Regions from separate parts of the Streptosporangium brasiliense genome, predicted to be linked through region 3. Evidence: riboswitches for the same ligand, from Rfam matches in the RefSeq annotation. Region 3 holds a riboswitch; each other region holds the start of a gene.
What was found. A riboswitch is a leader RNA that binds a small molecule or an ion and turns the genes downstream of it on or off. The one in region 3 is predicted to bind cobalamin.
Positions count from the first base shown of each region.

Region 1: it holds a riboswitch for cobalamin, as region 3 does, so the genes downstream of both, bluB (5,6-dimethylbenzimidazole synthase) here and J2S55_RS31725 (ribonucleoside-diphosphate reductase subunit alpha) in region 3, are expected to answer to the same signal.
Region 2: it holds a riboswitch for cobalamin, as region 3 does, so the genes downstream of both, J2S55_RS40350 (ABC transporter substrate-binding protein) here and J2S55_RS31725 (ribonucleoside-diphosphate reductase subunit alpha) in region 3, are expected to answer to the same signal.

Region 1 covers NZ_JAUSRB010000002.1:7,183,660-7,193,268, reverse strand. The annotation lists gene J2S55_RS41775 (AAA family ATPase) at 1-25, opposite strand, end outside; gene J2S55_RS41770 (TetR/AcrR family transcriptional regulator) at 237-929, opposite strand; gene J2S55_RS41765 (FAD-dependent oxidoreductase) at 983-2,167, shown strand; gene J2S55_RS41760 (NAD-dependent epimerase/dehydratase family protein) at 2,756-3,631, opposite strand; gene J2S55_RS41755 (MarR family winged helix-turn-helix transcriptional regulator) at 3,763-4,299, shown strand; gene bluB (5,6-dimethylbenzimidazole synthase) at 4,483-5,181, opposite strand; cobalamin riboswitch at 5,214-5,408, opposite strand; gene J2S55_RS41745 (histidine phosphatase family protein) at 5,633-6,154, opposite strand; gene J2S55_RS41740 (cytochrome b family protein) at 6,256-6,858, opposite strand; gene J2S55_RS41735 (DUF6886 family protein) at 7,093-7,641, opposite strand; gene J2S55_RS41730 (MarR family winged helix-turn-helix transcriptional regulator) at 7,851-8,294, opposite strand; gene J2S55_RS41725 (type 1 glutamine amidotransferase family protein) at 8,291-8,908, opposite strand; gene J2S55_RS41720 (NADP-dependent oxidoreductase) at 9,218-9,609, shown strand, end outside.
Region 2 covers NZ_JAUSRB010000002.1:6,917,806-6,927,414, forward strand. The annotation lists gene metE (5-methyltetrahydropteroyltriglutamate--homocysteine S-methyltransferase) at 57-2,291, opposite strand; cobalamin riboswitch at 2,410-2,627, opposite strand; cobalamin riboswitch at 2,758-2,951, shown strand; gene J2S55_RS40350 (ABC transporter substrate-binding protein) at 3,138-4,127, shown strand; gene J2S55_RS40355 (FecCD family ABC transporter permease) at 4,124-5,206, shown strand; gene J2S55_RS40360 (ABC transporter ATP-binding protein) at 5,218-6,015, shown strand; gene J2S55_RS40365 (iron reductase) at 6,122-6,766, shown strand; gene J2S55_RS40370 (DUF4158 domain-containing protein) at 7,053-7,325, shown strand; partial or broken gene J2S55_RS48490 (IS5-like element ISDge16 family transposase) at 7,682-7,792, shown strand; partial or broken gene J2S55_RS40375 (transposase) at 7,799-8,116, shown strand; gene J2S55_RS40380 (GntR family transcriptional regulator) at 8,132-8,536, opposite strand; gene J2S55_RS40385 (hypothetical protein) at 8,533-9,000, opposite strand; gene J2S55_RS40390 (hypothetical protein) at 9,108-9,347, shown strand; gene J2S55_RS40395 (hypothetical protein) at 9,600-9,609, shown strand, end outside.
Region 3 covers NZ_JAUSRB010000002.1:5,062,713-5,072,321, reverse strand. The annotation lists gene J2S55_RS31735 (mechanosensitive ion channel family protein) at 687-1,742, opposite strand; gene J2S55_RS31730 (ribonucleotide-diphosphate reductase subunit beta) at 1,803-2,798, opposite strand; gene J2S55_RS31725 (ribonucleoside-diphosphate reductase subunit alpha) at 2,824-5,019, opposite strand; cobalamin riboswitch at 5,217-5,416, opposite strand; gene J2S55_RS31720 (Bug family tripartite tricarboxylate transporter substrate binding protein) at 5,415-6,452, opposite strand; gene glmS (glutamine--fructose-6-phosphate transaminase (isomerizing)) at 6,556-8,376, opposite strand; gene J2S55_RS31710 (hypothetical protein) at 8,388-8,663, opposite strand; gene J2S55_RS31705 (N-acetylmuramoyl-L-alanine amidase) at 8,818-9,609, shown strand, end outside.

The DNA of each region.
Region 1 (9,609 bases), 2.1 Mb from region 3:
ACGACTCCCGCTCCAGCAAGCGCATTCCCGTAGTATCCGTCAGCGCGGCGCGGCTGGTAAGGGATCCCCCCGTCAGGCCGGGGGCTGGTCGCCCGGCCCGGGTTCAGGCGGCAGCCGCCACCAGCTTGCGTCACTCGGATCGGGGTCGGAGCTTGCCTTTGAACCGGTCGAGCAGGTAGGTCCGCAGCCCGGCGGCGTCATGCGGTGCCACGGATGTCACCTGGACATCATGGGAGTCACGCCGGCGGCCGGGCGAGTTTGGCGGCCACGGCGTCGAGGACCCAGTCCAGGCCGGTCGCGAAGGACGTCTCAGCATCCACCTCCGTGCCGTCGTGCACGAACTTGGCCAGCGCGGGGAAGCGGCCCGTGGCCAGCATCCTCGTCACATGCGGGCCGGAGGCGAGCTGCCAGTCACGCTCGGACAGGCCCGTGGCGCGCTCGGCCCGCAGGTTCGCGATCTCGCGCCTGATCGCGCCGGTGAAGTAGGCGCTGACGGTCTCCACGGCGCGCATGACGGTCTCGAGGTCGGCGAGGCCGTCGAAGGCGGCCAGCGTGGCCTCAGTCACGGCGAGGGCGTTCGGGCCCAAGGTCGGACGGCCGCCGAGCAGGTCGGCCAGCCATTCGTGACGGAGGGTGGCCTGCCTGGTGCGGTGGGCGCGGACGCGCAGCACCTCCCGCCAGTCACCGGGCCGCTCCTCGGGGAGGATCTCGGCGTGGACCTCGTCCACCATGAGGTCGAACAGCTCCTCCTTGGTGGAGATGTATCCGTACAGGCGCATCGGGCCGGCCTCCAGCCGGGCGGCGACCTTGCGCAACGACACCGCCTCCAGCCCGCCCTCGTCGGCCAGCGCGATGGCGGCGGCAACGATTCGCTCCCGGTCGAGCGGCGCGGGGCGAGTCGGCGGCTCCGGCCGATCCCACACAGTCATGGTTACATCGTACTGTTGCGATACGCTGTAATAGGGCAATACAGTGTATCGACATGAGACATCGTATCGCCGTGATTGGAGGCGGCCCCGCCGGCCTCACCTTCGCCCGCGTCCTGCACCGCCACGATCACCCCGTCACCGTCCTCGAACGCGACCCCGCCCCCGACGCCCGTCCTCCGGGCGGCACGCTGGACCTGCAGGAAGGGATGGGCCAGCTCGCGCTGGGCAAGGCGGGGCTGCTGGCGGAGTTCCAGGCGCTGTCCCGGCCCGAGGGACAGGCCATGCGCATCCTGGACGCGGACGGGACCGTCCTCCGCGACTGGCAACCCCGTCCGGGTGACCGGGCCAATCCCGAGATCGACCGCGGGCAACTCCGTGACCTGCTGCTCGGCCCCCTGGACGTTCAGTGGGGGCGGGGCGTGACGGAGGTGGTGCCGGAGACCCGGGACGGCGTGCTGGTCCGTTTCGCGGACGGGCGGGAGGAGACGTTCGATCTCGTGGTCGGCGCGGACGGCGCCTGGTCCCGGGTCCGCCCGGCGGTCTCGTCCGCGACGCCGCACTACACCGGCGTCACCTTCGTCGAGACGTCCCTGGACGACGTCGACACCCGCCACCCCGACCTCGCCCGGCTGATCGGCGACGGTTCCATGGCTGTGTACGGGGTGAACCGCGGCCTCGTCGCCCAGCGCAACAGCGGCGGCCACGTCAAGGTATACGCCCAGTTCCGCGCGCCGCTGGACTGGCACACGGACCTGGACCGGCATATGGGCCTGAACCGGCGCGCGGGCCTGGACGCGGGCCTGGACGCGGGCCTGGACCTGGCCGACGTCGAGGCCGTGCGATCAAGCCTGCTGGCTCTGTTCGACGGCTGGGCCGCTCCCGTCCTCGACCTCCTCCGCCACGGCACCGCTTTCGTCCACCGCCCCCTCTACATCCTGCCCGTGTCCCACACCTGGGCCCACGTCCCCGGGGTGACGCTACTGGGCGACGCCGCCCACCTGATGCCCCCATTGGGGGTGGGCGCGAACCTCGCGATGCTGGAAGGCGCCGAACTCGCCGAGTCCGTCGCCGCCGCCCCCGGCCCTGGCGATCTGGACGAGGCCGTCCGCGTCTTCGAGGAACAGATGTGGGCACGGGCCGGCGGATGGGCGAAGATCACGACGGCCGGTCTGGAACGCCTCGTGAGCCCGGACCCCACCGAAGCCCTGGCCTTCTTCGACGAAGTCCAGCCATCCTGACTGTCAAGCGCGAGAGCACCGGCACCAGCAGCTCGCCACGGCTTCACGGGGCAGCACGGCACCGCCGCGGTTCCTTCCGGCGGATACCGGGCTCAGTCGAGACAGCCGAGATGCGGGCCATGAGTAGATCTTGAAGGCGCCGGCCTGGGCAGACGGCAGCTCGCACATAGGGTTGAGCACCGCCCCGACTTCCGAGATTCCGCATCCCGGGGCATCGGAGAGGCTCCAGCCCGCTTCCGAGACTACGAACATGATCGGCTCGTGGCCGCTTCTGGCCGTATCTCGGCCGGACCCGTCGATCGCCCCGACCCCCTACGGGGCCGGCCCCGACGGGCGACCGTCACGGCCCCGCCACGACCCCCGGAAGACGGGACGCGGCCGGGGCCGGGGGCCAGGCTCGACGTCATGAGCAAGCGGCAGGTGGAGTTGATGGGCGGTCCGGGCCGGGACCGCCGGCTACGGCCGCCGGTCCGGGGGCGTGTGCACGTTGACCTGCCGCACGTCGGTGGTGCCGAAAGCCTGGATGCTCATGCCTTCTTCTCAGGTCAAGTGTTGTCGTGGTGCTGATCCGGGAGGGGTGCCGTCGTCCTACCGGTAGGAGCCCTCGGCGAGGTCGGCGACCGCGCCGTCGCGCTGGGGACGCCAGCCGAGCTTGTCGCGTGCGGCGTCGCCGCTGACGCTCTGGTCGAGGGCGAGGGCGTCGGCGAACAGGGCGCCGAGCGCCTCACGCGCCTGGTCAAGCGGCCAGCTCTGCGGTTCCGCCTGGACGCCGGCGGCGCGTCCGGCCGCGGAAGCGAGGTCGCGGACGGCGACCGCGGTCTCGGCCACACCGTGCCAGAGCGACCCGGCGGGTGCCCGCTCCACCGCGGAGACGAACAGGTCGGCGAGGTCGTCGACGTGCACCATGGGCCAGCGTACCGCCTCTTCCCCGACGAACCTCGGCGCCGCGTGTTCGCGGGCCAGGTTCACCAGGAGAGCGGGAATGCCGCCACCCCGGCCGTGCACGATGCCCGGGCGGATCACCAGGGCGCGCACACCGCTCTCGGCGGTGTCGAGCACCTGACGCTCGATCGTCGGCCGGTATCCCACGATCGGGATGGGGTTGGCAGGGGTGTTCTCGTCAACGGGGCCGGGCCCGGTGGCTCCCAGCACCCAGACACCGCTGGTGTAGACGAAAGCTCGCCCGGTACCGCGCAGCGGATCCGTCAGCGCGGCGATCGCGGCGGCGTCAGTCTCGGCGTCTCCGGTGGGCGTCGCCATGTTGATCACAGCGTCTATGTCGGGGGTCACCGCCTGGGTGAGCGAACGCGGATCGGTCAGGTCGCCGACACGCTTTTCACGCCCGTTCTCCGGGCGGTCGTCGGTGGCGCGGGTCAGTTCGACGATCTGATGTCCGGCCTCGTCCAGGTGGTCCGCGACCGCCGAGCCGAGGTAACCGCCGGCACCGATAAGCAAGATCTTCATCAAAGTCTCCCCTCGAAAATTTCGATGTCGAAAACTTAAATCACTGCGTTCGCAAGTGTCAAATCCTTCGATGTCTAAGTGTTAGCCTCTGTACAAAGCCACGCTCAGGACAGCTCAGGACAGGACTCACGATGACGACCGACGGACTCCACGACGGAGTGGACGTGATCATCAGCCAGTGGCAGACGGCGCGCCCCGATCTGGACTGCTCACCGATGGAGATCATCGGTCGCCTGTCCCGGGTCTCCCGCCTCCTCGAACGCGCCATCAGGGACCACTTGTCCGCGTACGACATCGAGCCCTGGGAGTTCGATGTGCTGGCCACCCTGCTGCGCTCCGGGCCTCCCCACGTCCTCAACGCCGGCGAACTCAGCACGGCGGCGATGGTCAGCTCGGCCGCCCTGACCAACCGCATCGACCGGCTCGAGAAAAAGGGCCTGGTCGACCGCGCCGTCGATCCGGCCCATCGGCGCCGCGTCCTGATCTCCCTCACCGATCAAGGGCTGAGCCTGGTCAACAGGCTCGTCGAGCATCACGTCGCCAACGAGCGGCGGCTCCTGGAGGGCCTGAGCTCCGCCGACCGCGACCAGATCACCGTGCTCCTGCGCCGCCTGCTCGTCTCCCTCGGCGACACGGGGCCGGACACCTCCGCCACCGGCGCATGCTGAGAACGCGTCGCGTCACCGTCTCGCAGCTGGTCGCCGAGGTGGGCGAGCCGTCTGAACCGTGATCACACCGGCGTGACGCGACGCGTTTCCGGGCGGCCGGATCGCCGGTCATCCGCGAAAAGTCACGAGAGGAACCCGCGAAGTCCCGAAAGGCGGGGAAGGCCGTCGTCCGTGGAGGAGCGTTCAGCTCATTCCCGTTCGATCGGGATGCGTGGAGGAGCGTTCGGCTCGATCGGGATGAGGGCGGCCGTGGAGACCGGAACTCCAGCGGTCGTGGTGGACGGCGGCCCACAGGGGGCGCCGATCCCGCCAGCCGTTCCGCTCGAGGTCGGGGGCGGTCTCCAGGTGGGTCACCGGCCCCACGCACAGCCACGCGACGGGGCGGATCGGCGCGGGGATGGCGAGAAGGTCGTTCAGGAACGGCTCGCGGTAGAACGACACCCAGCCGACACCGAGATTCTCGGCGGTGGCGGCCAGCCAGAGATTCTGGATGGCCAGGCACACCGAGTACAGGCCCGCGTCGGCGATGGCGTGGCGGCCGAGAACGGTGGGGCCGCCCCGATCCGGGTCATAGGTGACCACGATCGACAGTGTGGACTCCAGCACTCCTTCGATCTTGATCCGGGCGAACCGCCGTACGGCGGAGGCGTCAAGGGTCGCGGCGAAGACCGCGCGTTCATGCTGGACGTGTCCGTGGAACGCGGCGCGGACGGCGGGGTCGCGCACGACGATGAAGTCCCAGGGCTGGGAGAGACCGACGCTGGGCGCGGCGTGGGCCGCAGACAGGATCCGGTGCAGGGCCTCGTCGGGGACGGGTTCACCGGTGAACTGCGCGCGCACGTCACGGCGGCGGTGGATGACGTCGTAAAGCTGGCTGTCCATGGGCAGGCTCCCGCTGCGTTCGTGCCCCTTCAAGGGGCTGTGAGCGCAAGGCCGGTCTTCGGACTCCCGGATCGACGCCTGACCACCCGCCTTCCCAGCCCTCGCGGGCCAGTGGCTGCGCATGCGCGCGTGGGCGGCGGCTCCCCGGTCACCGCGGCGGGCCCGTGCCGGAATCACACCGGCTTCCCGATTCTCCTCACCGACGCGAGGCACCTTGCAACAGTTTCGCCGCTCAGTACGCTAGCGGATTCCCGACCTCACCGCGCCGCTCACCCGGCGACGGCCAGGGATCATGCGATAAGGACCGTCCCCCCCGGGCATTCCAGCGAAAGGGGAGACCACCGTACGGGGTGAGAGCCCCGCGGAACCTCCGTGTCCGCGCCAGGGCGCCATAGGGACCGCGGTCGACGTCACCGTCGCCGAATTACGGACGGAGGCCTTCCGGTGATGTTCAGAGGGCCAAGGCTCGCTCGACGGTACCCAAGTCCAGATCAACGAGATGCGCATCAGGAAAGCGGAGGTCCGCCCAGAAGTCGCCAGGGCTCTGCAGGCCCAGGCGCACCTTCACCCAAACAGTCATCGCCATGCCATGTGCCGCCACCACGAGTGGGCGCCCGCTGGCAAGTGCGAGATGCTCGGTGATCCCATCGTCGAAGCGCTTGGCGACCTCGGCCCGCGGCTCCCAGTCAGCATGATCCGCGCCTTCCACATAGGCGCGCCGCAACTCGCGGTAGTTACCCTCCCACGGCTCCACGCGGGTGACCTCGTTGAACCGTCGATCACGCGTGACCGTGTCGTCGCCGCCCAGAGTCTGCCAGGCCTTCGGCTCGTCGCTGGAGACAAGGCAGGCGTCTTTGGGCAGACGGGCGATCAGCCGCTGAGCCGCCTGCCACCCCTCAGTGCCGAGCGGCCATTCGTGCGGTGGGACGGTCGGACCGTAGGCAGGCATGGCATGGCGGACCAAGAGCAACATCTCAGGGAATATACCGAGCCGACACCCTCATAACCCCGGGAAACGATCACAGAGATGCCGGGAAGCGATCTTCTCAATGCCTGCTCCACCCCAGGCCGGATCTACTTGTGAACACTCCAACCGGGGGCTACGACAGCCCCCACAAGCAGCAGCGGCACGAGCCCCAGGCAGATCACCACGACGTGGAGCGCCCTGGGGCGTCGACCGCCCGCCTGTCGCCAGGCGAGCACCGCAGCGGCCGCAATGGCGAGCGCCAGCAGCAGGTGCGCGCCGTACCGCCACAGGGCCGGCACGCCCCCCATGGTCTTTTCGGCGAACGGCTCCCCGGCCAGTGTGAAGCCGATGACCATGTTGAGCGCCCCCAGGCCGAGCAGCGCGATCCCGGGCAGCCACCGGAGGAACACGCCGCTGAGCGCCGTGCGCACCACGATCCCCGCGAGCAGGAGCACCGACGACCACTGGTGAAGCAGCTGCACGAGCACGCCGCCGGCCACGTCGAAGCTGAGCTGCAGCGCCGAGGCATAGGCCTCGGCCATCATGACGCCGCGCAGCGGCTCGTAGGAGCCGTCATAGATCACCTGGGCGCCGTCATGGCTCACCTGGTCGCTCGGCGTGTGGAAGAACGCCAGGAAAGCACCGGTGAGCACGACGATCACGAAGCAGGAGATGAGCCGCTCGTCCACCGACCTCTTACCGGACCACAAGTTTCCGATTCAATAGGCGTCGGAGAGCAACAGGTCAGCTAGCCGGAGTGTCACCCGCCTCCCGAGCCGGGACTGTCGCACGGGTCCTGAGGCCTGACCGGCCTCGGCGCGATGCCCTCCAGGTGCTGGAACGCAGGTGGGCGGGGGGTCAGGGTCCAGGGGACCCGCTAGGTCTAGCGGCCGGCCTCCGCTGCCGGTGGGGGAGCGACCACCGGGACGTGGGCGTCGGGGGCGTCAGCCTGTTCTGGCCGGCCTGGGGCGGGCATTGCGCAGGCGGATGCCGCTCCAGCCCAGAGAGCTGGTGGTCACCGCATCCCAAAACGCCCAGAGGTTGTCCAGCACTCTGAGCTGGATCCCGGCCTCCTCGTGCAGCTGGAGCAGGCTGCCGACCGGTTCGGGCGGGCCGAGCGGTTCGACGGGCTCGGTGGCGACCATCGCGTTCGGCACCGGCTCACCGATCGGGACGAACTTCTCGGCGGGCAGGCGGTAGCCGTACAGGCGCACGGTCAAGAACGCCTCCAGCCAGCCGTACTCGATCGCATGGATGCGCCGCCCGCAGCCGGCACCGATGATCCGTTCCCGGTCGGCGTCCGTCGTGTCCGGCACGGTCCAGGCCATGGCGCGCGGGCACTGGCGGGGAAACCAGTAGTCGGGGCAGCGATCGGCCGACACAGCCCACACATATGCCTCCGGTTCTTGTGCGGTGGTTGCCACGTGGGGGACAAATCGGGTGATCTCCGGGTCCTCGGAGAAGTGCAGAACTTGACCTGGTCTGGGCCGCATGACCCGTGTCTACCATCGTGGCCCAAGGGCGCACCCCTTCCCGGAAGGTTGGTATGGCCGGGAGAGGGGAGCGCTGGTCGGCGGGGCGGCCGTCGCGCAGGTGGTCGGTGGGGATGCGCCAGGCGGTGAGGCGGACCTGGCGTCCGCCTTCGGCGGGGCCGTGGACGCCGCGCCGATCGGTTGGGGGACGGCGTGGGGCGATGTGACGCTCACTGACGAGTGACCTGGTCGAGGGCGGCGGAGAGCTGTTTGAGCGCCTCGATGACCTGCTTCAGCCCGTCGAGGCCGAGCTCGTCCACCACCCGGTCCGCCAGTGCTTCCAGGTCGGGGTCGATCCGCTCTATCGCGGCCATGCCCTTCGCGGTGGGCCGCAGCAGCTTGGCCCTGCGATGGGCGGGGTTGGGCTCGTACTCGGCCAGGCCCTGGTCCACCAGCAGATCGGCGGTCCGCTGCACGCCCTGCCTGGTCAGCCCGCGGAGCCGGGCGATCTCGGCCACGGACATGGGCTTGTCGGGGACCGCGCTCAGTACCTGCCACCAGGCGACGGTCATCCCCGCCGGCTTGGCGAGCGTGTCGCCGGCGCCGAGGAACTGCCCGTTGAGGCGGTAGACGGTGAGCGCGGCCTCCGACAGCAGATCTCCTGTCTTGCTCATATGTCCGATGGTGCCATCAGCGCTTCGAAGGCCGAGGCGTCGTTGTGTGCGAACAGCCGGTACCAGGCGTCCAGCACCTGGGGGGTGTACAGGTCCAGCTTGGCGAAAATCTCGCGGGCGAAGTCGACCGGTGCGGTGGGGGTGCCCGTGATGAGGTCTCCGTCGGTCACGGCGGGCGCTTCGACGTAGCGCTCCGCGCCGCCGTAGCCCTGCTGCGCCTGCAGGTACGGCAGCGCGGCGCTGGTGTGGCCCCGAGTGTCGAAGATCCCTTCGCGAGCCAGCCCGGCCGTCGCGCCGCAGATGGCCGCGACCGGCACGCCCGCTTCCAGCAGGTCGCGGGCCTTGCGGGCGAAGGGGGAGAGTCCGTCACCTTCGTCCCAGAGTGCGGCGCCGGGCAGGATGAGCATCGCCGCGTCCTTGATGGAGTCGAGCGAGATGTCGGGGGTGACGCGCAGGCCGCCCATGGTGGTGATCGGGTCGGTCGTGAGACCGACGGTGACGAGCTCGTAGCGGCCGGGGTCCCTGTGGTGGTGACCGTTTCTGATGTGGGCGGTGGCGTGTCCGGTCTCCCAGTCCGCCATGGTCTCGTATACCGCGTGGTAGATCTTGTTCATGACAGCATCTTGTCACAATGACAACATGCTGTCAATTAGGCGCGAGAAGACGGATCCGGCCGAGGTGTGGGGGAGGGTGGTCATGGATCGATCTTTGAGGCGCTGAGCCGGGAAAACTGCACGACCTCACCGGAGGGTCGTACGGCTGGGTGTCGTCGCCGAGAGGGGCCGTCGTCGCGGATCGTCGTCCCTTCGCTGGGTCCGATGGCTTCTCGCGACCCAGGCACTCTCAGGTCGTTCTCTCCGCATTTACATACATGATGTATGTATGTATTGTCGCCGGCGTCACCATCACCTGAAGGGGCGGTCATGCGGGCGATACAGCAGTCGGCGTGGGGAGAGGCCGAGACCATGGCGTTGGTCGAGGTGGAGGAGCCTGCGCCGGTGTTCGGCGAGGTGCTGGTCAGGGTCATGGCGGCCGCGGTCAATCCGGTGGACGTCTTCACGCGCCGGGGGCAGGCGTACAACCGGGTGCTCGACCTGCCGTTCATCAACGGCTGGGACGTCGCGGGGACGGTGGTGAAGACCGGCTACGGCACCACCCGGTTCCGGCCCGGCGATCGGGTGTTCGGGATGCCGTGGTTCCCCCGGGCCGCGGGTTGTTATGCCGAGTACGTCACCGCCCCCGCCCGCCACTTCGCCCGTATGCCGGAGGGCTTGAGCTTCACCGAGGCGGCGGCGCTGCCGCTCGCCGGGTTGAC
Region 2 (9,609 bases), 1.9 Mb from region 3:
GTCCCAGGCGCCGTCACCGCGGCCGCCCCTTGCGAAAAGGGGCGGCCGCGGGTGGCTCAGCGGGTGGCCCGGACGTTCCGTGCGGCCGCGACCATGTTGGCCAGGGCCGCCTCGGTCTCGGCGTAACCGCGGGTCTTCAGCCCGCAGTCGGGGTTGACCCAGAGCCGGTCGGCCGGGACGGCCTTCAGGGCGCGGCGCAGGTTGGCCTCCATCTCCTCCACGGTTGGGACCCTGGGCGAGTGGATGTCGTACACGCCGGGCCCGAGGCCGTTGGCGTATCCGGCCTCGCGCAGGTCGGCGACCAGCTCCATGTGCGAGCGGGCCGCCTCGACGCTGGTGACGTCGGCGTCGAGGTCGGCGATCGTGGTGATGATCTCGCCGAACTCCGAGTAGCACATGTGCGTGTGGATCTGGGTGGAGATCGCCACTCCCGAGGTGGCGAGCCGGAAGGCCGCCACCGCCCAGGCCAGGTACGCATCCTGGTCGGCCCTGCGCGGCGGCAGGAGCTCTCGTAGTGCCGGCTCGTCCACCTGGACGATGCCGATCCCGGCCGCTTCCAGGTCGGCGATCTCGTCGCGGAGGGCCAGGGCGACCTGGCGGGCGGTCTCCGGCAGCGGCTGGTCGTCGCGGACGAAGGACCAGGCGAGCATCGTCACCGGGCCGGTCAGCATGCCCTTCACCGGCTTGGCCGTGAGGGACTGCGCGTAGGCCGCCCACTTCACCGTCATCGGCTCGGGGCGGGAGACGTCTCCGTGCAGGATCGGGGGGCGGACGCAGCGCGTCCCGTAGGACTGGACCCAGCCGTGGTCGGTGGCCGCGTAGCCGGACAGCTGTTCGGCGAAGTACTGGACCATGTCGTTGCGCTCGGGTTCGCCGTGCACGAGAACGTCCAGGCCGAGGTCCTCCTGAAGCCGGATCACCTGCCCGATCTCGGCGCGCATCGCCTCGGTGTAGGCGGCGTCGTCGATCCGGCCGGCCTTGTGGTCGGCGCGGGCCCTGCGGATCCGGGCGGTCTGCGGGAACGACCCGATCGTGGTCGTGGCCAGGTCAGGCAGGCCGAGCTTCGCCTGCTGGGCGGCGGAGCGGGTCCTGCGATCGGCCCGCTGGATGTCGCCGAGGGCCTCCAGCCGGGCCCGGACCTCGGCGTCGACCCCCGCGGCGGAGGCCGGTGCCGCCTGCGGGGCATCGGAGCGGAGCTCGGCGTCGAGTGCCACCAGTTCGGTGACCTTCTGACGCGCGAACGCCAGTCGCGCCCGGACCGCCGGGTCCAGGGCCGGCTCGCTGTCAAGGTCGACGGGCACGTGCAGCAGTGAGCAGGACGTGCTCAGCTGCACCTGCCCAACCAGCCCGAGCAGCACCGCGTAGGTCGACCTCGCCCGCGCCGGATCGGTTCGCCACACGTTCCTGCCGTCGACCACGCCGGCGACGACGGTCTTGTGGGGCAGCCCGCCGGCCGAGGCCACCACCTCCAGGGTGTCCGGGCGAGTGACGAAGTCCAGCCCGATCGCCTCGACCGCGGTGGAGGCGACCACCTTCAACGCCTCGGCCGCGACGGTGCCGAAGTAGGTGGCCAGCAGGATCTTCGGGCGGCTGGACAGCCCGCCCAGGCGGCGGTAGGCCCGCTCGAGTGCTTCGACCTCCCGCGCGCCGAGATCCCCGGCCAGTGCCGGCTCGTCCAGCTGCACCCACTGCGCGCCGGCTCCGGCGAGCCGCTCCAGCAGCTCGGCATAGACCTCCACCAGGGCGCCCAGCAGATCCAGCGGCACGAACCCCTCAGGCGAGCCCGGCGCGGCCTTGGCCAGCAGAAGGTAGGTCAGCGGGCCGACCAGCACCGGCCGGGTCTCGACCCCCAGGGTCTTGGCCTCGAGGTACTCGGCCACGGGCTTCGCCTGCGCGCCGTCGGCGAGCCGGAGCCGGGCGTCCAGGGACAGCTCGGGGACGATGTAGTGGTAGTTGGTGTCGAACCACTTGGTCATCTCCAGCGCCGGGATGTCTGCGGTGCCGCGCGCCATCGCGAAATACCGCTCCAGGCCGGACAGCGCCCGGTACCGGTCGGGGACCGCGTCGACCATGACGCTGGTGTCCAGCACGTGATCGTAGAAGGAGAAGGTGTTCGACGGGATCGTCCCCAGGCCGGAGTCCCGCAGTTCGGTCCACACCGCCCGCCGCAGCGTCGAGGCCGTGGACTGCAGTTCCTCTTCGCCGACGCGCCCGGCCCAGTACTCCTCGGTGACGAATTTGAGCTCTCGGTGCGCGCCGATGCGCGGATACCCGAGGATCGTCGTTGTCATGGCAGCTTCCCTCGCTATTGCCAGGATGCGGCCGGGCAGGAGGAAGAAGCGCACAGCAGGCAGGTCCTGCGGGCGCGTCCCAGGCCCTCCCACGAGGCCGCGAACCACCGCGCACCGGTCGGTGCACGGGCGGAAGGCAGGTCTTCGGACTCGCGGGCACCACACCTGAACAAGGCGTGACCTACTGACCGTCGCTTCCCAGGCCACAGGCCCAGTGCGTATGACGGCGGTCGTTCCCACTCACCGCTGCGGGGCAGTCCCGGATTCCCACCGGGTTCCCTCTTACGACGTCCGCACCCGGTCGGGCACGGACGAACCATCCACAGCGGGATTCTAGCCAGCCGGTGCGCTGAACGGACACCGCCGTCGTAAGGGTAGACCGGCCGATCGGGCGCCTCCGTCGCGCTGACCGGCTGAGAAGAACCGTGCGGTGCTCCGAATGCGATTCACCACATCACCGGTATTCAGTGAATTGATGGCTTCGTGTAATGATGACGGAAAGGCGAGCGCGGTCGAGGAAGCCGGTGTGAATCCGGCGCGGTACCGCCACTGTGATCGGCGAGCGGATCCCCATACGGCCACTGCCCCACTCCGGGGTGGGAAGGCGGGGACGAGCCTCGACCCGAGAGCCAGGAGACTCACGCGGTCGCCTCCTCGATAGAACTGGGGCGGATCTCCCCGGAGAGGAGCGGGTCGGCATGCCCGATGGGCCGATGAACAGCGCGCCGCGTGGCGGTGCCGCGTGGCCGGTGCGCCGACGCGTGCCCGGAGACGTCTCCCGGGCCGGTTTCCGCCGCCTTCCGACAGGACCGCCCCATGGTGCAGATTCCGTGAGAGGAACCATCCATGACGGGCAGACGCCCTTTGTCCCTGCTGCTCTCCGCCGTACTCCTCGCCGGCTGCGGCGGCGCGCCCGCTGAGGTGAAGGCCTCCGCCGCGGCGTCCACCGCACCGGTCGCGGCGGGGTTCCCGGTCACCATCGACAACTGCGGCGTCAAGACGACGTACGAGCGCCCGCCGCGGCGGGCGGTCTCGCTCAACCAGCACGCCACCGAGGTGATGCTGGCGCTGGGGCTACAGCAGGCGATGATCGGCACCGGCTACCTCGATGACAAGATCCTTCCCGAGTACCAGGCCGCCTACAACGGGATCAAGGTGCTCGCCAAGGAGTACCCCTCTCACGAGGCGCTGCTGGCTGCCGAGCCCGACTTCGTCTACGGCGGCTTCTCCAGCACCTTCGACGAGAAGGAGGGCCGCAGCCGCGACGCGCTGGGCAAGGCCGGGATCGACACCTACCTCAACATCGAGGACTGCCCAACCGGCCCGGTGACCCTGGACCTGATGGACCAGGAGATCCGCAACGTCGCCGCGATCTTCGGTGTGCGCGATCGGGCCGAGTCCCTCATCACCCGCCTGCGCGCGCCACTGGCACAGGTCAAGGAGAAGCTCGCCGGGGTGAGCCCGGTCAAGCTGTTCGTCTACGACAGCGGTGACAAGACCGCGTTCACCGCCGGCGGCAAGGGCGTCGGCAACGACGTCATCACGCTGGCGGGCGCGCGGAACCTGTTCGCCGACGTGGACAAGGCATGGGGTGACGTGTCGTTCGAGCAGGTCGCCGAGCGGGCGCCCGACTGGATCGTCATCTACGACTACGGCGACCAGCCGGTGGCCGACAAGAAGAGGTTCCTGCTGTCGAACCCGGCGCTCGCGGACGTGCCGGCGATCAAGGAGCAGCGGTTCGCGGTGCTGCCGCTGTCGTCGGTCGTGCTCGGGGTCCGGGCGCCGTCGGCGGTGGAGTCGCTGGCCCGGCAGATCCATGCCGGCCGGTTCAAGTGAGCGAGCTGACCAAGGTCTCCCGGACCGCCGACGCCCGAGTCACCGCACCTCTCGCGCGGCGCCCTGGCCTGCCGTACCTGCTGGTGCTGCTGTTGTGCGCGCTGTTGCTGAGCGGGGCGGCCACGGCGGGGATCGCGGCCGGGTCGATCAGCCTGCCCGCCGGGCAGGTGTGGGGCATCTTGTTGCACCGGCTCCATCCCGCGCTGGCCGAGCCGGTCTGGGCTCCGGTCCGGGAGACCATCGTCATGGACGTACGGCTGCCGCGTGTGCTGCTGTGCGGGGTCATCGGCGCGGGGTTGTCGGTCTGCGGGATGGCGTTGCAGGCGCTGGTGCGCAACCCGCTGGCCGATCCGATGCTGCTGGGCGTCTCCTCGGGGGCCAGCGTCGGCGCGGTGGCCGTGGTGGTGTTCGGCCTGACCTTCTTCGGGGCGTTCTCGCTGCCGGTCGCCGCGTTCGCGGGGGCGCTGGCGGCGCTGGTCGCGGTCTACTTCCTGGCCCGGTCGGGCGGGCGGATGACCACGATGCGCCTGGTGCTGGCCGGGGTGGCGATGGCCGAGGTGCTGTCGGCGGTCGCCAGCTTCCTGATGGTGACCTCCAGCGACCCGCACAAGACGCAGTCGGCCGTCCGCTGGATGCTGGGTGGCCTGGCGGGGACGACGTGGACGATGGTGTGGGTGCCCGCGGCGGCCGTGCTGGTGGGCACCGTCGTCCTGCTGGGCGTCTCCCGCCCGCTGAACCTGCTGCTGGCCGGGGAGGAGGCGGCTGCCTCCCTGGGGCTGGACGTGCACCGGTTCAGGGCGGCGCTGTTCGTGCTGGTGGCCGTGATGATCGGCGCCATCGTCGCGGTCAGCGGCGCCATCGGGTTCGTCGGGCTGATCATGCCTCACGTCGTACGGCTGCTCGTCGGGGCCGACCACCGGCGGGCGCTGCCGGCCACGGCGCTGCTCGGGGCGGCGTTCCTCATCGTGGCCGACCTGGTCGCGCGGACGCTGATCGCCCCCGAGGAGATCCCCGTGGGGATCATCACGGCGCTGGTGGGCGGGCCGTTCTTCATGTGGCTGATGCGGAGGCGGTCGTGACGAAAGAGGCGATGACGGAGCGGGCGGCCGCGCTGACCGTACGGCAGGTTTCGGTGCGCATCGACGGCAAGGACCTCGTGCGCGATGTGACGCTGGAGGTGCCCTCCGGTGAGGTGCTCGGCCTGGCCGGTCCTAACGGCGCAGGGAAGTCGACCCTGCTGCGCACCCTGTACCGGGCGCAGCGCCCCACCTCCGGTCAGGTGCTCCTCGACGGGTACGACGTGTGGCGGATGCCGGGCAGATGGCTGGCCCGCAGGCTGGCGGCGGTGCTGCAGGAGAGCGGCGGCGACTTCGAGCTGAGCGTCTACGACGTGGTGGCCATGGGCCGCACCCCGCACAAGCGCGCCTTCGACGGGGACGCCCCCGACGACCGGGCGATCATCGCCGACGCCCTGGAACGCCTGGACGTGGCCGATCTGGCGTACGCGCCCTTCGACCGGCTGTCGGGCGGGGAGAAGCAGCGGGTGCTCATCGCCCGAGCGCTGGCGCAACGGCCGGGGACGATGGTGCTGGACGAGCCGACCAACCATCTGGACCTGCGCCACCAGCTCGACGCGCTGCGCCTGGTACGCGGCCTCGGGGTCACCGCGGTGATCGCGCTGCACGATCTCAACCTGGCCGCCGCGTTCTGCGACCGCATCTGTGTCATGCACGCGGGCGAGGTCGTGGCGCTGGGGACTCCACACGAGGTGCTGACACCGGCGCTGTTCAGGGACGTCTACCGGGTCGATGCCGAGGTCTCCGCACACCCGCGGACCGGCATCCCCCATGTGACGTTGACCACCGGAGGGAGCCATCCGATGACCTGACCTTTCTTTTCGAGTTCGCTGGGCACGTCGTCCGGCTTTTTCGCTGTGCGATTTTGATGAATGGAGCAGCAGCGCTATGGAATCACTTCGACCGGCTCCTCCAAAGTTGACTCTGAGCGCCCTGCGCAAGGGGGCGGAATTCGGTTCCTTCTTCACGATCGACATCGGAGCTAACGGCACCGGCTGGCACAGCGTGAATTCCGACTACGCACGCGGTTTCACCGATCCGGTGGAGGCGACCGCCACCCAGTACGGCACCGGCGAGCTGCGCATCGGCGCCTCCATCGCGCAACTTGGGCATGCGGCACGGCTATGGTCGCCGCTTCTCGCGGCCGTGCTCGGCCACGGGGTGGTGCCCGACCTGCGTCGGCTGGAGCGCGCCGACGACGGGCCGCGACTGTGTCTGCCCACGGCGTCCGGATGGCACACAGGACCAGAAGACCAGGTCATGGACCTGATATACGACATGGTCGTGCGCGGCCACCTGGAGCCGCTGGCGGCCGGGCTGCGGGTCAAGGTCGCGCCCGGACTGCTCTACGGCAACGCCGCCTCGGCGCTGGCGGAGGCTGGCCGGGCGATCGTGGCGGCCCGCCCCGGCCTGGCCGCGCCCGCCACCCGGCTGGTCACCGATCTGCTCGGCCGGGGCGCCCTGACGGGGAAGGGCGCGGTCACCTCGCCCGATCTGGCATTCCGCCGAACCACATGCCGCCTTTATTACCGGGTGCTCGACGAGGCCAAATGTGACGACTGAAGGAGGACGCACATGACGCACCACGGTTTCTCCGAGCCCGAGGGCCTGGAGACGTGCCTGAAGTCCCACACCCTCGCGGTGGACGCGCCGTTCGAGGGGGGCAGACCAAGTACGGGAGAAAGGGACAGCGGGGTGTTGAGGTGCTGCTCAGAGGGTGCTTGTCGGATGATGTGACCCTCAGTCTGGGTTTGGTTACGGCTTGATGAACACGGCCGTTCGGCAGGATTGATCACCGCTACGGTTTTCGGTGTCTGGACGCCGGGATCGAGGCGAGGGACGGCTTGGGATGACGTGGATCGAGCGGACCGCCTATCCACAGTTCAAACGGCTGACGTCGGCGCGGATGCTGCACGTGTTCTTTACGCCGCCGCCGGAGGAGGTGGCCTGGGCCGACCAGCGCACCGGCAGCCCCGAATCGTGCTTCGCGCTGGTGCCGGCGTTGAAGTGCTTTCAGAGGATGGCGCGTTTCCCGTCCCCGGACGAGATCCCTGACGTAGAGAGTGAGGATGTCGGGGGCCGGCGCGAGGCGGAGGCTAGCGGGCGAGGGCTGCATCCATGATGGACCAGGCCATGGTGCGCTCTCTCACAGGAGACCCCTCACGACTGCTCGCCGTTCCTGCCGCACCCGCACCGCTGCGTTGCGACGAGTGCCGTCACCCGCTGGATGCCTCCGGCCACAGGGCTAGGTTCTGTTTTGTGGATCACTGAACGTTGAATGGCAGGGCCCGCGTCTTGGACCTCGCTGGGTCCTCGCGCTGCGCGCGCATCACGCTCGGACCGTGTCTGATTGGGGCTTCGTCCCAAGCCCCAGGCGAGGGGCCTTCCAACCCCTCACACTCCCCGGCCGCCGACCGATTCGCCTGACGCGGCACCGATGATGTGGCTGGATAGAACAACATAGTCCGTCGCCATGAACTGACCGATGAAGCCTGGGAGCACATCGCCCCCTTGCTGCCGGCCGACCCTGAACGCGGTGGCCGCTGGCGCGATCACCGCCAGGTACCAGGCGGCATCGTCTGGAAGGTCCACACCGGCGCCGGCCGGCCCCGCACCCGGCCCGATCACGTGATCGCCGACAAGGATTACAGCTCCCGCGCCATCCGCACCTACCTGCGCCGGCGCGGCATCGGCGCGACCATTCCCGAGCGCGCCGACCAACTGGCCGGGCGAGCCCGCCGCAAGCATCGGCGTTGCGCCTTCGACCCGGTCCGCTACAAGCGGCGTAACGTCGTCGAACGCTGCTTCAACCGGCTCAAGCACTTCAAAGGCATTGCGACCCGCTACGACAAGCTCGCCGCCCACTACCGATCGGCCGTGACCATCGCCTGCCTGCTGCTATGGCTCAGATGATCCACAAAACAGAACCTAGCGACCTTCGGCCCGGGCGGTGGCCATGGCCACCGCCTCCAGAGCCAGTTTGGCCTGCTGCAGCGCATGCGTGGCGTCGACGCCAAGTTGTCGCGCCTGGATCGCGAAGGTCTGGGCAGCCTCGGCCAAGCGCTGCTCGGCGTCCACGGTCGCGGCCGGATCCGGAGCCTCGCAGACGAAAGTGCCGTGCCTCCCCCGGGTCTCGATGACCCCATCCCGTTCGAGCTCACGAAAGGCACGTGCGACCGTCGCGGTGGCCAGACCGAGATCGCGAGCGAGCTGGCGAATACTCGGCAGTCGGGTGCGCGGCCAGAGCACGCCGGTCGCGGCCATGGTGGTGATCTGCGTGCGTAGCTGCTCGTACGCAGGGACCGGCGAGGCAGGATCGAGATGGAGGATCATGTCTCCGTCCGGCTCTGTGCCTCCGTCGGAGTATTCGCCCTTCGCGGTGCGCTGCGCCGGATGAGCCAAAGGCATGGATGCCCGATGTGCAGCCAGCTCGCAGGTGCGCAGAAGAAGACGCAGACCAAGCCGACCCACGGCAGAGTCACCCGCAAGGCCGGGATGTCGGTGCCGCCGCCCAGGCTGAACAGCTCGAACCCGAGAAGCAGGAAGAGCATCGCGAGGCCCGCGCCGGCGGTGCGGTGGATCGAGGTGGAGCGTAGGGCATCGTCCAGGGTCAGCTGTGACGTGGAACCGACGGGCTGACGCCGATGCGTCATGAACCGTAGCGCGGCCTCTGTCGTCACCAGGACCGCGGCGGCCGCCACCGCCGACCCCGGACCGAACCGGAAGGACTCGGCGATGCGGCCGGGATAGACCCAGTGCGCCAGGACTCCCACCGCGACCGTGGCCAGGGCGATCACCCGGATCAAGACAAGCACAGAGCCCCTGATGTAGTCGCTCACCCCTCTGGGCAGCAGCGCAGCGGCCAGCGGAACACGCGGGCCCGGCCGTCGAGGACCTGCCCGCCATGTACTGGGTGACCGCCGGCGAGCTGCATCAGGTCGCGGCGAGTTCGGCGTTGTCGCTGGGCGAACCCCAGCGGGCGCTGCGGCACTTCGACGCCGCCTTATCCCATCATGATCCGTACGACACGGAGAAAGAAGCCCGGGGCACGGCGATCTATCTGGCGCGTCGGGCCGAGGCCCACCTGGCGCTCGGCGACGTCGACCGCTGGAAGGACAACCCCATGGGCAGAGCCGGGCTGTAACCCGGCACCCCTGCCGCCTCCCGGATGTCCGGTACTCCTGCGCCGACGTCCCGTCCGTAACCGCCCCACCCAGCCTGCGCGCCATGCTCGCCGCGCTGGACCGCACCCCCCTGGTCGGTGACCATGATCGCGGATGGCTCATGTACGTGATAGCGGAATCCAGCTCATCATTCGTGATCTCTAAATTGCGAATATTCGCAATTTAGTACATCCTGATAAGGGTTCACCGGGATAGATCAGATGGAGGGTGCTGTGAGTGAGT
Region 3 (9,609 bases):
CGGCCCATTGGGCTTGGCCGGTCCCGCGCAGGCGGCCCCGACCGCGTGCCCCTCACCCGTTCCGACGCCCGTCCCCTCACCTACCCCGAGCGCGTGCCCGACCCCCACCCCTCGCCCCACCGCGACCCCCACCACGTGCCCCTCACCCGCCCCGACACCCGTCCCCTCACCCACACCCACCCCGAACACCTGCCCCACTCCTCAACCCACCGCGACCCCCACCGCGTGCCCCTCACCCGTTCCGACACCCGTCCCCTCACCCACACCCACCCCGAACACCTGCCCCACTCCTCAACCCACCGCGACCCCCGCGCCGGAGACGACCTTCGATCCCAGGCCGACCTCGGACCCGCAATCCCTCACCGCCCCGCGCTCCGCGGCCGCGCCTGCCGGCCCGATCGCGGAGCAGACCTCCGCCGAGGACAAGGAGTCCCGGCGGTACGGGTGAGATTTCCGACGGATACGCGGGTCGGAGCCCTCGAAGGGCCTTCGAACACCACCCGGACGGCGGGCCGCTGGCCCGCGTATCCGCTGTTTCCCGCGGCGTTACCAGCGGACCCCTCAGGCGACGGTCTTCCACTCCTGGCTGGGGATGTACGGCCACAGGCAGTCCCGGATGAGGACGTTGCTCCCGTTGGCGGTGCCGGCCCCGGCGACGTCGAGGGGGCGGTCGAGCCGGACGGGCCTCAGTGCTCCCCCAGCCCGAGTCCGGACAGCGGCTCGCGCTGCTCCACCACCCGGAAGCGGGGCATCGACTCGGGGTATTTCTCCCGGACGAACTTCACCATGTGCTCGCGGATGTCGCACTTGAGGTCCCAGGCGCTGGGCGAGTCGGCGGCGCTCATCAGGGCGCGCAGCTCCAGCAGCCCGCCGGGGAGGGTGTCGACGACCTGGAGGACCCAGTCCTTCTGGTCCCAGAGCGGGTGCTCGCGCAGGGCACGGTAGAGCTCGGCGCGCAACTCCTCCACCGGGACCGACCAGTCCAGGCGGAGGATCACCGCACCGATCACCCGGCTGCCGTGCCGGGTCCAGTTCTCGAACGGGTTGGTCGTGAAGTAGGAGACCGGCAGCACCAGCCTGCGCTCGTCCCACAGGCGCAGCACCACGTAGGTGAGGGTGAGCTCCTCGATCCGGCCCCACTCGTCCTCGACCACGACGACGTCGTCCAGCCGGAGCGCGTCGCTGAAGGCCAGTTGCAGCCCGGCGAGCAGGTTGCCCAGGGTGGACTGGGCCGCGACGCCGACGACCACGCCGGCGATGCCGGCCGAGGCCAGCAGTCCGGCGCCGAGCGCGCGCACCTGCGGGAAGGTGAAGAGCATCGCGCCCATCGCCAGCACGACGACCACCGCCGTGGCCACCCGGCGGACCAGGGTGATCTGGGTGCGGATCCGGCGGGCCCGCCGGTTGCGCTCGCCCTGGACGACGACCAGGCGCTCCAGGACCACGTCGGTGACCGCGTAGGCGGCCTGGATGACCAGCCAGGTGACGCATCCGATCATGGCCAGGCTGAGCATCTGGTCGATCACTCCGCCGACCTGCCCCTCGGCCATGCTCGGCCGGTAGAGCGTGTTGGCGGTCACCACGACCGCCGTGGCGAACCCGGGCCAGGTGCAGCGGCGCACGAGCGGAGCGGCGAGAACCCACTTCTCCCCGATCAACCTCCATCTCAGTGCCCGCCGCACCATCTCCACACACGCGGCGGCGGCCAGCATGGAACCGAGCAGGATGATCCATCTGGACACTGACGGCGTCCCCCTTTGTCGTCCGTTACCAGACGGCGTGCCCGGGGATCCATCGTGTAATCAGAACGCCTCGTCGAAAGTCACATTCCCCTCAACGGCTACCTGATAGGCAGAGACACGCCGTTCGAAGAAGTTGGCCAACTCCTGCACGTCCTGCAACTCCATGAACGCGAACGGGTTGGCGGTGCCGTACCGGACGGGGAGCCGGAGCCGGACCAGGCGCTGGTCGGCCACGTACTCCAGGTACTGCCGCATCTGGCCCACGCTCATCCCGGACAGGCCGTCGCCGCACAGGTCGGCCGCGAAGGCGAGCTCGGCCTCCACCGCCTCCTCGATCATCTGGGTGACCTGCGCGCCGAGCTTGTCGTCGAACAGCTCCGGCTCCTCGGCCCGCACGGTGTCCACCACGCTGAAGGCGAACTCCATGTGCATGGACTCGTCGCGGAAGACCCAGTTCGTCCCGGTGGCCAGGCCGCCCAGCAGGCCCCTGGAGCGGAACCAGTAGACATAGGCGAAGGCGCCGTAGAAGAACAGCCCCTCGATGCACGCGGCGAAGCAGATCAGGTTGAGCAGGAACGCCCGCCGGTCGTCCTGCGACTCCAGCCTGTCGAGCCCGCCGAGCGAGTCGATCCACCGGAAGCAGAACTCGGCCTTGTCCCGGATCGAGGGGATGTGCTCGACCGCGGCGAAGGCCTTGACCCGCTCGTCGTGGTCGGGCAGGTAGGTGTCCAGCAGGGTCAGGTAGAACTGGACGTGCACCGCCTCCTCGAAGAGCTGCCTGCTGAGATACAGGCGCGCCTCGGGCGCGTTGACGTGCTGGTAGAGGTTGAGCACCAGGTTGTTGGCCACGATCGAGTCGCCGGTCGCGAAGAACGCGACGAGGCGGTTGATCAGGTGGCGCTCCTCCGGCGTCATCTTCGCCAGGTCCGCCAGGTCGGAGTTGAGGTCCACCTCCTCGACGGTCCAGGTGTTGCGGATCGCGGCCCGGTAGCGCTCGTAGAACTCCGGGTAGCGCATGGGCCTCAGGGTGAGGTCCATGCCAGGGTCGAGCAGCATCAGGGAGTGCCTTTCGGGGAGGTGGCTACTGGCAGGCTTCGCAGTACTCGGGGTTCTCCAGCGAGCACGCGACGGCCTCCGCGTCGGGCGCGGCCTGGGCCACGGTGGTCTGCGCGATCCGGGTCGCCGGCCGGGAGCGCAGGTAGTAGGTGGTCTTGAGGCCGGACTTCCACGCGTAGGCGTACATCGAGGAGAGCTTGCCGATGGTCGGCGTGGCCATGAACAGGTTCAGCGACTGCGACTGGTCGATGTACGGCGTGCGCGCCGCGGCCAGGTCGATCAGCGCCTTCTGCGGCAGCTCCCAGGCGGTCCGGTAGAGCGCCTTGAGGTCGTCGGGCATGCCGGGGACGTCCTGGACGGAGCCGTCGGCCCGCTTGATCGCGTCCCGGATCTGCGGGGTCCACCGGCCCCGGGCCTGCAGGTCACGGACCAGATAGCGGTTGACCTGGAGGAACTCTCCCGACAGGGTCTCGCGCTTGAAGACGTTGGAGACCTGGGGCTCGATGCACTCGTAGCAGCCCGCGATGGAGGCGATGGTGGCCGTGGGCGCGATCGCGATCATCAACGAGTTGCGGAGGCCGGACTCGGCGATCCGCTCCCTGAGGCGCGTCCACTCCGGCGAGCCGCCGGCCCCGTAGTGGTCGGGGTGGAGCACGCCGCCGGCGGCCCTGGTCTCGTCGTAGGAGGGGTGGCGGCCCCGCTCGACGGCCAGGTCCGCGGAGGTGCCGTAGGCGGCCAGCGCGATCTCCTCGGAGATGCGGGTGGACAGCTCCAGCGCCTGCGGGGAGTCGAACGGCAGCCGCAGCGTGAAGAACACATCCGCCAGGCCCATCACGCCCAGGCCGATCGGCCGCCACTTCCGGTTGGCCGCCTCGGCCTCCGGGGTCGGGTAGAAGCCCAGGTCGATGGTCCGGTCCAGGAACCGCACGGCGGTGCGGACGGTCCGGCGCAGCCGCGGCCAGTCGACGTCCTGGCCGTCCAGGTGGGCGGCGAGATTGATCGAGCCCAGGTTGCAGACGGCCGTCTCGGCGTCGTTGGTGACCTCCAGGATCTCGGTGCAGAGGTTCGACAGGTGGATGACGTTCTCCGGGCGGGCCGTCTGGTTGGAGGTCCGGTTGGCGGCGTCCTTGAAGGTCATCCAGCCGTTGCCGGTCTGGGCCAGGGTGCGCATCATCCGGCCGTACAGGGACCGGGCCGGGATCTGCTTGACGGAGCGGCCCTCGGCCTCGGCGGCCCGGTAGGCCTCGTCGAAGGCGGCGCCGTACAGGTCGGTGAGGTGCGGGACCTCCTTGGGGTCGAACAGCGACCACATGCCGTCGGCCTCGACCCGGCGCATGAACTCGTCGGGGATCCAGTTGGCCAGGTTCAGGTTGTGCGTGCGGCGGGCCTCCTCGCCGGTGTTGTCGCGCAGTTCGAGGAACTCCTCGATGTCGGCGTGCCAGGTCTCCAGGTAGACGCAGGCCGCGCCCTTGCGGCGGCCGCCCTGGTTGACCGCGGCGACGCTGGAGTCCAGCGTGCGCAGCCACGGCACGATGCCGTTGGAGTGGCCGTTGGTGCCCCGGATCAGCGAGCCCCGCGAGCGGACCCGGGTCCAGGAGATGCCGATCCCGCCGGCGTACTTCGACAGCCGCGCGACCTGCCCGTAGCGCTCGTAGATCGCCTCCAGCTCGTCACGGGGCGAGTCGAGCAGGAAGCAGGACGACAGCTGGGGCCTGCGCGAGCCGGAGTTGAACAGGGTGGGCGAGCTCGGCAGGTAGGACAGGGTGGACATGAGCGCGTAGAGCTCGCCGGCCTCCTCCACCGTCTCCGACAGGCCGCAGGCCACCCGGAGGAAGAAGTGCTGCGGGCGCTCCAGGACCTTGCGGGTCTGCGGGTGGCGCAGCAGGTAGCGGTCGTAGACCGTGCGCAGCCCGAAGTATTCGAACCGGCCGTCGGCCGCCCCGTCCACCAGCGCGTCCAGCGCCGCGGCGTTGGCGGCCACGAAGGCGGCCAGCCCGTCCTGGATCAGCCCGGCCGCGTGGGTCGCGGCGACGGACTCGGAGAAGGTCCGGACGCCGTGCCCGGCGGCCTCCTCGGCGATCAGCTCCGCCAGCAGCCCAGCGGCGATCTTGGAGTTCTCCGGGTCGGCGATCACCCGGGCGGCGGCCTCCTCGATGGCCAGCCGGCGGTCGACCGGGCCGTTGCCGGTCTCCTTGGCGACGTCGACCAAGGTCTGTGTCACGTGCTACCCCTCGCGCGCTCGAATTCCCCGTACGGCTCTCGCCGGAAGGGCGCACGCGCAGAGAACGGCCCCGGGCACGCCGGACGCCTCATCACGCGGGCCCTCCCTCGAGGCCCTGAACGATCTCCGTGGTCGGGTCCGCCTCACCCGGCACGCTCCGGGCCGCTCCACGCGTCCCTCGGTGCCCGGCTCGGCTCCCTCTCCACACGTCGCCGGCAGGTCTTCGGACTCACGGGCGTCTGGCGCATGCCTACCGGCCGTCGCTTCCCAGGCAGGTGCGCCCAGTGCTCCATGACGGCTTTCGTTCCCGTTCACCGCTGCGGGGCAGTCCCGGAATCTCACCGGGTTCCCTCTTGCCTCACCCCCAGAGGGGCGAACCAGCAACGAGCAGGATCCTACATGTAGTGCTGCCGGACGCAACTACCCCAACAGCTTGTGCCGATGGTGCTCAGCAGTCCGAGCTCGTCGAGCACTTCCCGGGTCCGGCGCGTCTCCGTGACGAGCCACTGGCGGAAGTCGTCCCCGCTCAGATAGACCCGGTTCCAGCCGTTGGCCGCGCAGATCGCCCGCCAGCGGGACGAGGCGTCGACGCGGTCGCACAGGGCGACGGCCACGTCCCTGTCGTCGGAGCTCATGCCGCGGGGGCCGAGCACGCCGCACCAGTCGGTGTACTCCAGCCGGACGTCCAGCTCCATCAGCGTCGGGGCGTCGATCCCGTCGATCCGCTCGGCGGAGGAGACCACCAGCGGCCGCAGCCGGCCCTCGGCGATCTCGGGCACGAAGGAGCGGGCGGAGCCCAGCAGCGCGGCCACCCTGCCGTCGTGGAGGGCGTGCACGCCCTCGGCCCCGCTGGAGTAGCCGGCGTAGTCCAGCAGCCGGGTGTCCACCCCCAGGCATTTGCCGATCATGCCGTAGAGCACGTGGTCGGAGCCGCCCTCCATCCGGCCGCCCACCGTCAGCCCGGCCGGGTCGCGGCGGAGCACCGCGGCGAGGTTCTCGAAGGTGCGCAGGCGGGAGTTCTCCGGGACGACCAGGGCCGCCCAGTCGCCGACCAGGCGGGCCAGGGGGGTGGTGGACTCCACCACGGAGGCGGTGTTGGCGATCTCCGCGCCGGCCACCATCGGCATCCCGGTGAGCAGCAGCCTGCCCGCGTACGTGAACGGGTCGTGGGCGGCGGCGAACGCCCCCAGCGCGGCGGCGCCCAGGCTGCCCGGGTAGTTGCCCACCTCGACCTTCCGCGCCAGCCCGTCGCCGGTCAGCACCGCGGCCAGCGCGCGGGCGGCCCGGTCCCAGCCCTGCCCGCGGGCGGCGGGCGCGATGACGGTCAGCCGTCCCGCCAGCGGCACGCGGGGGTCCGCCGCCCCGCCGCAGCCACCGCAGCCGCCGGCGACCATGACCCCCAGGGCGAGCGCGAAGAACCGCCTACGGTACATAAGCGCCCCTTCCCCCAGACCCCCCAATACTTCAGGTTACAGACACGTCACTTTGTGTCACACATTGGGGGGTCTTACTGCCATCAGGCAGCTCAAGGGGGCTCTACTCCACCGTGACGCTCTTGGCCAGGTTGCGAGGCTTGTCCACATCCCGCTCCAGCGCCACGGCCGCGTGGTAGGCCAGGAGCTGGAGCGGGATCGACAGCAGGATCGGGTCCAGCTCCGTCTCGTTCCTGGGCACCACGACGCAGTCGTCGGCCAGCTTGGGGTCGGCCGTACGGTGACCGACCATGAGCACCCGACCGCCGCGCGCGCGGATCTCGCCGAGCGTGGTGAGGTTCTTGTCCAGCAGCTCGTCGTCGGGGACGATCGCCACGGTCGGCATCTCCGGGCCGATCAGGGCCAGCGGCCCGTGCTTGAGCTCGCTGGCCGGGTAGGCCTCGGCGTGCACGTAGGAGATCTCCTTGAGCTTCTGCGCGCCCTCGCGGGCCACCGGGTAGCCCCGGACCCGGCCGACGAACATCATGCTCGGCGAGTCGGCGTACTTGCGCGCCAGCTCCTTGATCTGCGGCTCCAGCGCGAGGATCTCCTTGATCTGGCCGGGCAGCCGGCGCAGGCCCTCGCAGATGCGGCGGCCGTCGGCCGGGGACAGGTCGCGCACCCGGCCCAGGTGGAGCGCCAGCAGCGCGAAGGCCACCGCGGTCGAGGTGAACGCCTTGGTGCTGGCCACCGAGACCTCGGGACCGGCGTGCAGGTAGACGCCGCCGTCGCACTCGCGGGCGATGGCGCTGCCGACGGTGTTGACGATGCCGAGCACCCGGCCGCCCTTGCGCTTGAGCTCCTGGACGGCGGCGAGGGTGTCGTAGGTCTCCCCCGACTGGCTGATCGCCACGTACAGGGTGTCGGGCTCCACGACCGGGCTGCGGTAGCGGAACTCGCTGGCCGGCTCGGCGTCGGCCGGGATCCGGGCCAGCTCCTCGATGAGCTGGGCGCCGATCTGGCCCGAGTAGTAGGCAGAGCCACAGCCGATGATCTTCACCCGGCGGAACGACCGGGTCTCGCGCGCGTCCATGTTGAGGCCGCCCAGGTGGGCGATGTGGAAGCGGTCGTCCAGCCGTCCGCGCAGCGTCCGGGCCACGGTGTCGGGCTGCTCGGAGATCTCCTTGAGCAGGTAGTGCTCGTAGCCGCCGGTGTCGTAGTGCCCGGCCTCCCAGTCGACGGTCAGCGGCTCCTTGGCCGTCTCGCGCGCGTCGCTGGCGAAGGTGTGGAAGCCGTCGGCCTTCAGCACCGCCAGCTCCCCGTCCTCCAGGTGGACCACCTGGCGGGTGTAGCGGACCAGCGCGGCCACGTCGGAGGCGGCGAACATCTCCTTCTCGCCGATGCCCAGCACGATCGGGCTGCCGTTGCGGGCCACCACCACCTCGCCGGGCCGCTGGGCGTCGATCACCGCGATGCCGTAGGTGCCGACGATCCGCTTGAGCGCCAGCCGGACCGCCTCCTCCAGCGAGTCGGTCTCCCCGACGGTCCGGGCGATCAGGTGCGCCAGCACCTCGGTGTCGGTCTCGGACAGGAAGACCACACCGTCGGCCTCCAGCTTGGCGCGCAGCTCGTCGGCGTTCTCGATGATGCCGTTGTGCACTACCGCGATGCGCTCGTCGGTGGACAGGTGGGGGTGGGCGTTGACGTCGCTGGGCGCGCCGTGGGTGGCCCAGCGGGTGTGCCCGATGCCCAGGGTGCCCTTGAACCGCGCCGGCACGGCCGCCGCCAGGTCGGCCACCCGGCCCTTGACCTTGCGCATCTTCAGGCCCTTGTTGGAGACCACCACGCCGGCCGAGTCGTAGCCCCGGTACTCAAGGCGCTGCAGGCCCTCCAGCAGGATCGGCGCCGCGTCCTTTGGTCCCACATAAGCCACGATTCCGCACATTTGACCGATCCTTACCCGTAGACGATCCGGCGCAACTGGCGCAGGGAGAGTTCAGGTGCCGCGACACGGCGGGAGGTGATCTCGGCGGCGATCCGGGGGAAGATCTCGTCGTTGACCAGCCCTTTGGCCTTGAGCTCGCCGTGGCGCCGCCGGACGAAGTCCTCGACGGGCTCGGAGAAGTAGGCCAGCACGTCCGCCACCACCCGCGCCGCCTCCCCGGGACCGAGCGCGCTCGTCCGGGTCAGGTGGGTAATCAGATCCTCATGCGGATGCCATGCCGTGGACACAGAGCAGGACCATACGCAGCATCGACGTCCTTCACCAAGTTTTCTGCCCGATTTCGGGCAAGGATCGTCCCGGACGATCTAAAGCCACCCCGATCACGAGACAGTCGGTAACCTCGAATAACTCTTCGTAGTCATGCGGTCGGGAGGAATCACTATGCGCCGTCTGCCGGGGATCACCGTCGTCGCCACCCTCACCGCGCTGGCCCCAGCCGCCGTGACGCCGCCGCCCGCCGTACCGGCTCCGCCCGCCGTACAGACCCCGCCCCTCGTGCCGGTTCCGCCCGCCGTACCGGCTCCAGCCGCCGTGACGCCGGCGCCCGCCGCCGGGGGGCCGGTCCCGGCCGGGCGGGCGTCGGAGGGCAGGCAGGCGGCCTTCGCCCGGGCGGCCCGGACCTACGGGGTGCCGGAGAGCGTGCTGCTCGCGGTCTCCTACCTGGAGTCCCGCTGGGACGCCAACGACGGGCTGCCCAGTGTCTCGGCCGGCTACGGTCCCATGCACCTGGTCGACGTCCGGGCCGATCCGGGACGCCGCGGCCACCGCGGGCAGGACCCGCGCGGCGACGGGGGCCGCCCCCACCCGCCCGTGACCCTCCCGGCCACCGCCGCGGTCCCGCCCCCGGACACCCTGCGCCGGGCGGCGGAGCTGACCGGGATCGCCCCCGCCCGGCTGCGCCGGGATCCGACGGCCAACATCCAGGGCGGCGCTGCCCTGCTGGCCGACCTCCAGCGGCGGGCCGGCGGACCGGCGGGCACCGACCCGGCGGACTGGTACGGCGCGGTGGCCCGCTACCCGGGGACCGCGGACGCCGGGGCGGGGCGCTTCTTCGCCGACGAGGTCTACGCGACGATCCGCGCCGGCGCGGCCCGCGTGACCGACGACGGCGAGCGGATGGTCCTGCCCGCCGTCCCGGGCCTGTCCCCGTGGCCGCCATCCGGCCCGGCCGGG